Regions from separate parts of the Tardiphaga sp. 20_F10_N6_6 genome, predicted to be linked through region 3. Evidence: predicted binding sites of a transcription regulator. Region 3 holds the regulator's gene; each other region holds the start of a gene.
What was found. The regulator PhoB, encoded in region 3, activates phosphate uptake and scavenging genes when phosphate is short. The targets are predictions, from matches to a motif close to TGTCATNNANCTGTCAT.

Region 1: a site for PhoB is predicted at 2,148-2,164, ahead of AB7813_RS06550 (DUF47 domain-containing protein). Genes of this name have one in related genera too.
Region 2: a site for PhoB is predicted at 1,869-1,885, ahead of AB7813_RS15825 (YdcH family protein). Genes of this name have one in related genera too.

The regions. Positions count from the first base shown of each region.
Region 1 covers NZ_CP197239.1:1,373,225-1,376,498, forward strand. The annotation lists gene sugE (quaternary ammonium compound efflux SMR transporter SugE) at 149-463, shown strand; gene AB7813_RS06545 (inorganic phosphate transporter) at 470-1,486, opposite strand; gene AB7813_RS06550 (DUF47 domain-containing protein) at 1,501-2,145, opposite strand; gene AB7813_RS06555 (class I SAM-dependent methyltransferase) at 2,423-3,097, opposite strand; gene AB7813_RS06560 (branched-chain amino acid ABC transporter permease) at 3,105-3,274, opposite strand, start outside.
Region 2 covers NZ_CP197239.1:3,279,993-3,283,266, forward strand. The annotation lists gene AB7813_RS15815 (sensor domain-containing protein) at 1-171, opposite strand, end outside; gene AB7813_RS15820 (NAD(P)/FAD-dependent oxidoreductase) at 362-1,465, shown strand; gene AB7813_RS15825 (YdcH family protein) at 1,634-1,819, opposite strand; gene AB7813_RS15830 (YdcH family protein) at 2,069-2,275, shown strand; gene AB7813_RS15835 (hypothetical protein) at 2,685-2,936, shown strand; gene AB7813_RS15840 (hypothetical protein) at 2,961-3,254, opposite strand.
Region 3 covers NZ_CP197239.1:4,605,410-4,608,683, reverse strand. The annotation lists gene AB7813_RS22120 (aspartate aminotransferase family protein) at 1-235, opposite strand, end outside; gene AB7813_RS22115 (GcrA family cell cycle regulator) at 682-1,191, shown strand; gene phoB (phosphate regulon transcriptional regulator PhoB) at 1,296-2,000, opposite strand; gene phoU (phosphate signaling complex protein PhoU) at 2,093-2,806, opposite strand; gene pstB (phosphate ABC transporter ATP-binding protein PstB) at 2,835-3,274, opposite strand, start outside.

The DNA of each region.
Region 1 (3,274 bases), 3.2 Mb from region 3:
AGGGATTTTGGGCGGGAAACTGGCCGAAGTGGCGACCATCGGCCGCGTTGCGATCCGGCTGCGTGGGTCCCATATAACCCCTGCGAGGACGACCTCCAAATCATCATCATCCGCAGGGACGGCCCTGCCTGTTTACAGGGGTCATCCCATGGCTTGGCTATTGTTGTTCGTTGCGGGTCTGCTTGAAGTCGGCTGGGCCGTCGGGCTCAAATATACCGAAGGCTTCACCCGCCTCATCCCCTCCGTCCTCACCCTCATCAGCATGACTGCGTCCGTCGGCATGCTCGCCCTCGCCCTCAAGGAACTGCCGATGGGAACCGCCTATGCGGTGTGGACCGGCATCGGCGCGGTCGGCACCGCGGCGCTGGGCATGTACTTGTTCGGCGACCCGGCCACCGTAGCGCGGATCACCTGTATCGGGCTGATCGTGGCGGGCATTGCGGGACTGAAGCTGGTGTCGTGACCTGCGTCAGATAAAGCTCAGATGCAGCAGCTTCACGATCCAGTAAGTCGCGGCGGCGACGATCGCCGCGGCCGGGATCGTGATCACCCAGGCATAGACGATCGAACTCGCCACGTTCCAGCGCACCGCTGATACGCGACGGGCTGCGCCAACGCCGACGATCGCACCGGTGATGGTGTGCGTGGTCGAGACGGGAACGCCGAGGAACGTCGCCGCGAACAGCGTCGCTGCACCACCGGTCTCCGCGCAGAAGCCCTGCATCGGCGTGAGTTTGGTGATGCGCAGGCCCATGGTGCGGACGATGCGCCAGCCGCCCATCAGCGTGCCCAGCGCCATCGCCGCCTGACATGACAGCACGACCCAGAACGGCACCGAGAATTCCGTGCCGAGATGGCCCTGCGAATACAGCAGCACTGCGATGATGCCCATGGTCTTCTGCGCATCATTGCCGCCATGGCCGAGCGAATAGAGCGAGGCCGAGACGAATTGTAGAATGCGGAAGGCGCGGTCCACGGCAAAAGGCGTCGAGCGCACCGAGGCCCATGACACGATAGCCACCAGCACCAGCGCCAGCAGGAAGCCCACCAGCGGCGACAGCACAATGGCCAGCAGCGCCTTGGACAGCCCGGTCCACAAGGCTGCCGAGAGACCTGCCTTGGCAACACCTGCCCCGAGCAAGCCACCGATCAGCGCATGCGACGAGCTCGAGGGAATGCCGAGGCCCCAGGTGATCACGTTCCAGACGATGGCACCCATGAGTGCTGCGAAGATCACCGCGGGATCGATGACGCTGGGCTCGATGATCCCGGTGCCGATGGTGTTGGCGACATGCAGACCGAACACCAGGAAGGCGATGAAGTTGAAGAATGCGGCCCACAGCACCGCATATTGCGGCCGCAGCACGCGCGTCGAGACGATCGTCGCGATCGAATTGGCAGCGTCATGCAAGCCGTTGAGAAAGTCGAACAGCAATGCGATGGCGATGAGGCCGATCAGCACCGGAAAGGCGAGCGTGGCGTCCACCTGATGGCCCTGCCTTATACTTGTTCGATGACGATGCTGTTGATCTCGTTCGCGACGTCGTCGAAGCGGTCGGCCACCTTTTCAAGGTGCTTGTAGATCTCGGCGCCGACCACGAAATCCATGGTGTTGGCGTCACGATGCTTGAGAAACAGCTCCTTGAGCCCGATGTCATGCAGATCGTCGACGCGGCCTTCGAGCTTGCCGACTTCCTCGGTGATCGCGGTGAGCAGGCCGACATTATCGCCGATGGCGCTCATCAGCGGCACGGCGCGACCGACAAGGTTGGCACACTCCACCAGCAGCGTGCCGATTTCGCGCATCGGCGGCTCGAACTGGCGCACCTCGAACAGCATCACCGCTTTCGCCGTCTGCTGCATCTGGTCGATGGAATCATCCATCGCCGTGATGAGGTTCTTGATGTCGACGCGATCGAACGGCGTGATGAAAGTGCGGCGAACGGCGGTCAGCACCTCGCGGGTGATGGCGTCGGCGTCGTTCTCGAACTGGTTGACGCGCTGACAGTAGACCGGCGTCTCGTCGCCGCCTTCCAGCATCCCCGCAAGCGCCTTGGAGCCCTCGACCACGGTCACTGAATGGCGGGCGAACAGGTCGAAAAACCTTTCCTCCCGGGGCAGAAAGGACCGGAACCAGCGCAGCATCATCTCATCCAACTGTCAGGAAAACGCAGCGACCGGACCGCCAGATGGCGGACATGGTCCCGCGGGGCCACCGCCGGGCGGCCCTGTGTCACACGGATGTCATAAAGCATTTCCGGCCAAGACGGGCAATCGCACACCTTTTAGGCCCGATCATCCACCGCTTTATGACAGCCTGCTTTTCCTAAGGCAGTGCCTGGATTTAGAGCGACCGCTTGAAGTAATGCGCGATTTCGCCATTCACGCTGCGGCGGAAAGTCGACCGCAGCCCCCTCGACAGCTACGCCCTGTAGGCGACCCAGCCCCGGAACGTGAACCCGGCATAGAAAAGGGCGATGTCGGTGAAGCCCGCGTCCCGCAGCAGGGCTTCGTCCTGCTCCGGCGACAGCAGCGGCAAGCGTTCGCCGATCGCCGAGATCGCATTCTCCGCATTGGCGGCCGGTACGCCGGATGCCGCCGCAAAAGCTGCGTAACGGGACAACCATCTGGCCTTTTCTCCGTCGTGCTGGGGAAAGCTGTGGTGGGCGACGACGAAGGGAGCACCCGGCTTGAGCCGCCGGTGCACCTCGGCCAGCGTGCGTCGACGCTCCTCCTCCGGGATGAAATGCAGGGTCAGGATGCAGGTCGCCGCATCGAACGGCCCCTCGGGCGCGCCGTCGATATAGCCTTCATGGAGATCGACGCGCGATGCAAGCGGACCGAGCATGCGCTTGGCCAGTCCCAGCATCTCGGCCGATGGATCGACGCCGCAAAAACGCCATCCAGGCCGCGTCGCCGCGAATGCTTTCAGCTCCAGTCCGCCGCCCGCGCCAAGCACGAGCACATGGGCGTCGTCCGGCGCTCGTTCCGCAAGGAGAATACCCGCCATCTGCTGCAGCCCAAGGAAGCCCGGCACTTGCCGCACCGGGCCTTCTGCATAGCGTGCCACCGCCTCCGGATCGGAGAAGTAGGACAACGGCGAACTACAGCGACCGCTTGAAGTAATGCGCGATTTCGCCAATGACGCCGCGGCGGAAGGTCAGCACGCAGACCACAAAGATCACGCCTTGGATCACCGTCACCCACTGGCCGAAGCCGGCGAGATATTGCTGCATGGCGATGATGACGAAGGCGCCCACCACCGGCCCGAACA
Region 2 (3,274 bases), 1.3 Mb from region 3:
CGCGACAAATCCACCGATGAGGATCTGCCAGATCATTTGCGGGTCGAGTTCACTGATATAATGAACCGCCGGGGATTCTGCGTGGGCTCCGGCAATGCTGCCGAGAAGGCACGCGACTGCGATGACGGACACTGCCGCCTTGCTGTCTGATCGCCCGATCTTGCCAGTCATTACACACCCGCGTATTCGCAGCGTGAGTGTTTGGTTACAGGTATGTGGATCAGGTAAATGCGTATCGTCGCACCTGCAGAATGCGGCGAAATTTGGTGGTAATTAGCTGTGATGCTTAATGTTTTACTAATGCGCCACATGCGCAAGGTCGAACCGCAGCTGACCGGCGCAGCAAACTATCGGACGCGACATGGACAAGGTTGAATGCGTGGTGGTGGGCGCCGGCGTCGTGGGTCTTGCGATCGCCCGGCGACTGGCGGAAGCGGGACGCGAGGTCATCGTGCTAGAGGCCGCGGACGCGATCGGTACCGTGACCTCGTCGCGCAACAGCGAGGTCATCCATGCCGGCATCTATTATCCGGCCGGAAGCCTGATGGCACGGCTCTGCGTCGCTGGAAAACAGGCGCTCTATGATTATTGCCGCGATCGCGGCATCCCACATCGCAACTCCGGGAAACTGATCGTCGCCACACGTCCGGAGGAGATCGCCAAACTGGCGTCGATCAAAGCGCATGCCGAAGCCAATGGCGTCGCTGATCTCGAGCAATTATCCGGGACAGAGGCACGGGCGCTGGAGCCGGCATTGGCTTGCGAAGCCGCGCTGTTGTCCCCCTCCACCGGAATCGTCGATAGCCACAGCTACATGTTGTCGCTGCGCGGTGAAGCGGAAGCCGCCGGCGCGGCCTTCGCATTCCTCGCGCCGCTGGAACGTGGCCGGGTCACCGCCGACGGTTTCGAACTGGATGTCGGCGGCGAGGCTCCGATGACACTAGCCTGCGACATGCTGATCAATTCAGCAGGCCTGTCCGCAACCGCGATCGCCCGCATGCTCGACGGCATGCCGCTCGACCTGATACCGCCCGCTTATCTGGCGAAAGGCTGTTATTTCAGCTGCAATGCGAAAGCACCGTTCTCGCGGCTGATCTATCCCGTGCCGGAACCGGGCGGCCTCGGGGTGCATCTGACGCTCGATCTGGCCGGCCAGGCGCGTTTCGGCCCTGACGTCGAGTGGGTGGATCACATCGACTACACGGTCGATCCGGCACGCGGAGAGAGGTTCTATCCGGCTATCAGGCGCTACTGGCCAAGTCTGCCGGACGGCGCATTAATGCCGAGCTATTCAGGAATGCGGCCGAAGATCGTGCCGCCCGCAGTCGCGGTGCAGGATTTCATGATCCAGGGTGCCCAGACCCATGGCGTGCCGGGCCTTATCAACCTGTTCGGCATCGAGTCACCGGGGCTGACATCATCGCTGGCCATCGCGGACTACGTGGCTGAGATGGCGGGACATTGAACGCGAAAGGTTGCAGGCGAAGCGATCCAGGCCAACCGAATACTGGAGCTTCGTCGCAAACCTATCGCGGGATGAGGGGAAGACGTCATCGCACCTACGCGAAAGCAGTGACGTAGACGACGATGTCGATGCTGTGATTTATCGTTCGCTGATCAGTGCAGCCGTTGATCAGTGCACCGTTTCGCTGGCCCCGTTTTTGAGACGCTGGATTTCGTCCCTGACCATCAGTTTTCGACGCTTGAGTTCGACGATGCGGAGATCGTCGGTAGACAGGTGCACGAGCGCTTCGTGCAATTCGCTTTCGAGAACTTTGTGCTTGCGTTCCAGTTCGACGAGATGCGCCTGTAGTGCCATTCGAAAACTCCTCGGTAGGATTGAACCTCAGGATACGTTCGGTTGGACGATGAATTCTACATGACAGTGGACATCTGTCGATGGGTATTGAAAAGTGTATTTTGAGCTTCGGGTATCGTCTGAAACGAATCGTGACCTAATTGCGCAGCAAAAACATGGAACCGGACGGCTTGCGTGGTGCGCCTGCACCGGCGATAGTCATCCTAGAAATTCCTCGCAAATGACTTGCGAATCCAGTCAGCTAGAAACATGAACGACGACGAAGATCGCGAACTCCCGTTAGAACTCGCCCGATTGCAGCAAGAACATCGCGACCTCGACGCCGCTATCGATGCCTTGCAACATTCACCGGCACCCGATCTTTTGCGACTGCAACGGTTGAAGAAGAGAAAGCTTCAGCTGAAAGACCGCATCTCCTTCATCGAAGATCAGATCACCCCGGATATTATCGCCTGAGACAATGCGTCACGCTCTGGCCGTCGGCTAAAGAGCGGCCATGACTGCAACCCGATGCGTGACGATCAATAGATCGGCTTTCTTTAACTCGCGGTGAATGCAGCAGGCTGGGTGTTGAACTCGCCCGTCGTAAAAACCTTGCTTCGCGACGGCCGCCGCTCTTTTCGCGCGGCATCGTAGGCACGACAGCCAAACTTAATTCTGGCCAGCATCGCATCGTGGCGCGGTGAAAACTGCTGAGGCTGCGCGAATTGATCGCGATGGCGCTGGCGCTCGCACCGCGCAAGCCAGCCGTTGCGGCCTCACAGGAGCGGAACGGGGCGACCGCAAACAAGACGCTGCCGAAACTTGACAATAAGAACAAAATAAGAACAAACTTACGCCGAGATCAATCGACTCGTGAGGCACCATGGCCGATATCACCTATTATGTCGCACTGCCCTTCCTGCACGACGACTCTGGTTCGCCCGCCGCCGGTGCCGCCGAGGAATGTCAGAGCGCATCCGGCGCCATCCGCCGCGCCGAACTATTGTCCCGTGCGCCAGGTTCAATCGGCGCATTGGCCTTCAGCCGTACCGGCGATCCGATGATCGGCGAGTTCGGCGACGCCCAGGTGATCCGCGCCTTTGGCGAAGTGCCAAGCGACCTCAGCGCGTTGTAAGGCGCCAACGCCGGCGATGGCTAACTACACTTTCGCGCGTCGCGCGGTCTTGCGCACGTACATCGCCCTGTCGGCCTGAACCAACGCGGCTTCGCCATCGACATCGGGACCCAGCAGTGCGACGCCTGCAGAGGCGCCAGCCGACACGTTGATGTCGCGGAAGACGAAAGTGAGCTGGTCGATCGCGGCATCGAGCACAATCAGTGCACCCGTCGCGCTATAGCGGGCGATGAAGGCCACGGCGCGGGTCAGCTCGCGGGCAAAGCCACGGCGGTTGAGAATGTCGAGCAGGAAGTCGGTTTCCGCCGAAGCTCGCAATTCGGCAATCTTCGCCTCGG
Region 3 (3,274 bases):
ACAGGTTCGACATATGCCAGAGCTTGGTGGCCTGCTCCTGCAATGCGGCAACCATATGTGGGTGCGCATGGCCAAGTGCGTTCACGGCAACGCCGCTGGTGAAATCGAGATAGCGCTCGCCATCGGTTCCAATCAGCCACGCGCCTTCACCGCGCTCGAAAGCGACATCCGCACGCGCGAAAACAGGCAGCAAGTGAGCCTGAGAGAGGGGCGAAGACGTTGCGTTGCTGGTCATAACCGATCCGATCGAAAAGACTGCGGCCGCGTCGATGACAACTGTGCGAAATCGAACAACGGACCCTAGAAACGAAACGTGCCGCCCTTCTCGGGCGGCACGTGGGCATTATTCTATGTGTGCTGTGAAGACTGTCAACCGCGCACTGCGGCTTTCGAGTCACACGGAGTCGCAGAAAAAGCCGATTTTGCAGCTTTATTTGCAGAAGCATGTGGACGCGGCATGCCCGACTCTTGCGCGCGAGTCACGGCATATTGTAGCTTTTGCCTCGTCGGATACGACATCTCGTGCGGCGGTAGATCCTTTTGACACATCCAGTGCGGCGTAACAGCCGGACGCGAAATTCGCGCCCGGTGAGCGCTAAAGGATTCTGACCGCAGGGATTTTTGAAGTCTCAACTCGCAGCGCTGCCCGGTCAGGCCGGCGCTCACGAAGGGAAAACGGCGATGACGGTAATGACATGGACCGACGATCGCGTCGAACAGTTGAAGAAACTCTGGGAAGGCGGCCTTTCCGCCAGCCAGATCGCTGCGGAACTCGGTAACGTGACCCGCAATGCCGTGATCGGCAAGGTTCACCGCCTTGGCCTGTCCGGCCGTGCCAAGAGCCCCTCCTCGGCAGCTCCGCGGCAGCGCAAGGCGCGCCCGGCGCAGCAGATGGTACGCGTTGCCCGCCCGATGGCACGCGGCAATACCGCGCTGGCCCATAATTACGAGATCGAGGCCGAGCCCGACCCGATCGCCTATGACAACATCGTGCCGATCAGCCAGCGCCTGTCGCTGGTCGAACTCAACGAAGCCACCTGCCATTGGCCGATCGGCGATCCGTCGAGCGCGGACTTCTATTTCTGCGGCGGCAAGGCCCTGGCCGGCGCCCCCTATTGCGCGCATCACTCGCGCATCGCTTATCAGCCGGCAAGCGACCGCCGCCGCGCAGTGCCGAAGCCGACGCGCTGAGCTGGAAAGCATCTAAACCAAATGAAAATGCCCGGCGATGAGCCGGGCATTTTTTGCTTGGGGGCTTCTAACCTCGCCCCGCTTGCGGGGGAGAAGGAAGATACCTACTCCGCCGCCTTGTCGAACCGGTCGTCCAGCGCGTAGCCGGCACCGCGCACGGTGCGGATTGGATCGGGCTCGCCAGCGGGATTGAGCAGCTTGCGCAGGCGGCCGATATGCACGTCGACGGTGCGCTCGTCGATATAGATGTCGCGGCCCCAGACGCTGTCGAGCAACTGCTCGCGGCTGAACACGCGGCCCGGATGTTCCAGGAAGAACTCCAGCAGGCGATATTCGGTCGGACCGAGATCGATCGGACGGCTGGACCGCACGACGCGGCGCTTGTCGCGGTCGAGTTCGATGTCGCCAAACGCCAGGACGGTGGCGAGACGCTCGGGAGCTGCACGACGGAGCAGGCCCTTCACGCGGGCCAGGAGCTCCGGCACCGAGAACGGCTTGACGATGTAGTCGTCGGCACCGGTGGCGAGACCGCGAACGCGCTCGCTCTCTTCGCCGCGCGCCGTCAGCATGATGATCGGCAATGCCTTGGTTTCGGGCCGTGCGCGCAAGCGGCGGCACAGTTCGATGCCGGACAGGCCCGGCAGCATCCAGTCGAGCACCACGAGATCCGGCACCCGCTCCTTCAAGCGGGTGTCGGCATCGTCGCCGCGAGCGACGGTTTCAACATCATAGCCTTCGGCGTCGAGGTTGTAGCGAAGCAGCGTCGTTAGTGCCTCTTCATCTTCCACAACCAGAATGCGTGCATTCACAGCCATCTTGATCAATACCCTCAGTGACGTCCGACAAGTCTTTAAATCATGATCCTTGCGGAAGACTGGCTTCCACTTTTCCGGATCATGCTTCAGACCGTCGGCGTGTTCGCGAATGTGGTCATGTCGCCCTTCGGGCGCTTGTCGAGGATTTGCTGGCCCTCGATCATGTAGAACACGGTTTCCGCAATATTGGTGGCATGGTCACCGATCCGCTCGATGTTCTTGGCGCAGAACATCAGGTGGATACAGAACGAAATGTTACGCGGGTCTTCCATCATATAGGTCAGGAGTTCGCGGAACAGCGAGGTGCAGATCGCGTCGATTTCCTCGTCGCCCTTCCACACCGTCATCGCAGCGGGCAGATCATGTGCGGCATAGGCGTCGAGCACGGCCTTGACCTGGGTGGTCACGAGGTCGGTCATGTGCTCGAGGCCGCGGATCAGCTTCAGCGGATGGAAGTCGCTGTCGAGTGCATTGACGCGCTTGCCGATGTTCTTGGAGAGATCGCCGATGCGTTCCAGATCAGTGGCGACGCGCAGCGCGCCGACGATCTCGCGCAAATCGACAGCCATTGGCTGGCGCTTGGCGATGGTCAGCACGGCGCGCTCTTCGATCGTGCGCTGCAACTGGTCGATCTCGGAGTCAGTGGCGACGACGCGCGCACCGAGCGCGACGTCCCGGCGGATCAGCGCATCGACGGATTCGACGATCTGCCGTTCCGCGAGGCCACCCATCTCGGCAACGAGACGGGTCAGCTCCTGCAGATCGTCGTCGAAAGCCTTGGTGGTGTGTTCAAAAGCCATCTCAAATTCCTCCCGCGAATGTGTCGCGTCAGCCGAAGCGGCCGGTGATGTAATCCTGGGTGCGGCGATCGGTCGGCGACGTGAAGATCTTGTTGGTCTGATCGAACTCGATCAACTCGCCGAGATACATGAAGGCCGTGCTGTCGGAGACGCGGGCAGCCTGCTGCATGTTATGGGTCACGATCGCGATCGTATACTGATCCTTCAACTCGTCGATCAGCTCCTCGATCTTCGCGGTCGAGATCGGATCCAGCGCCGAGCACGGCTCGTCGAACAGGATCACTTCCGGCCGCACCGCGATGGTGCGCGCGATGCACAGGCGCTGCTGCTGACCGCCCGACAGGCTGAGACCCGACGCGTTGAGCTTGTCCTTGACTTCGTTCCAGAGTGCACCGCCGCGCAGCGCCCTCTCGACGCGGATGTCCATCTCCGACTTGGAGATCTTTTCGTAGAGGCGGATACCGAAGG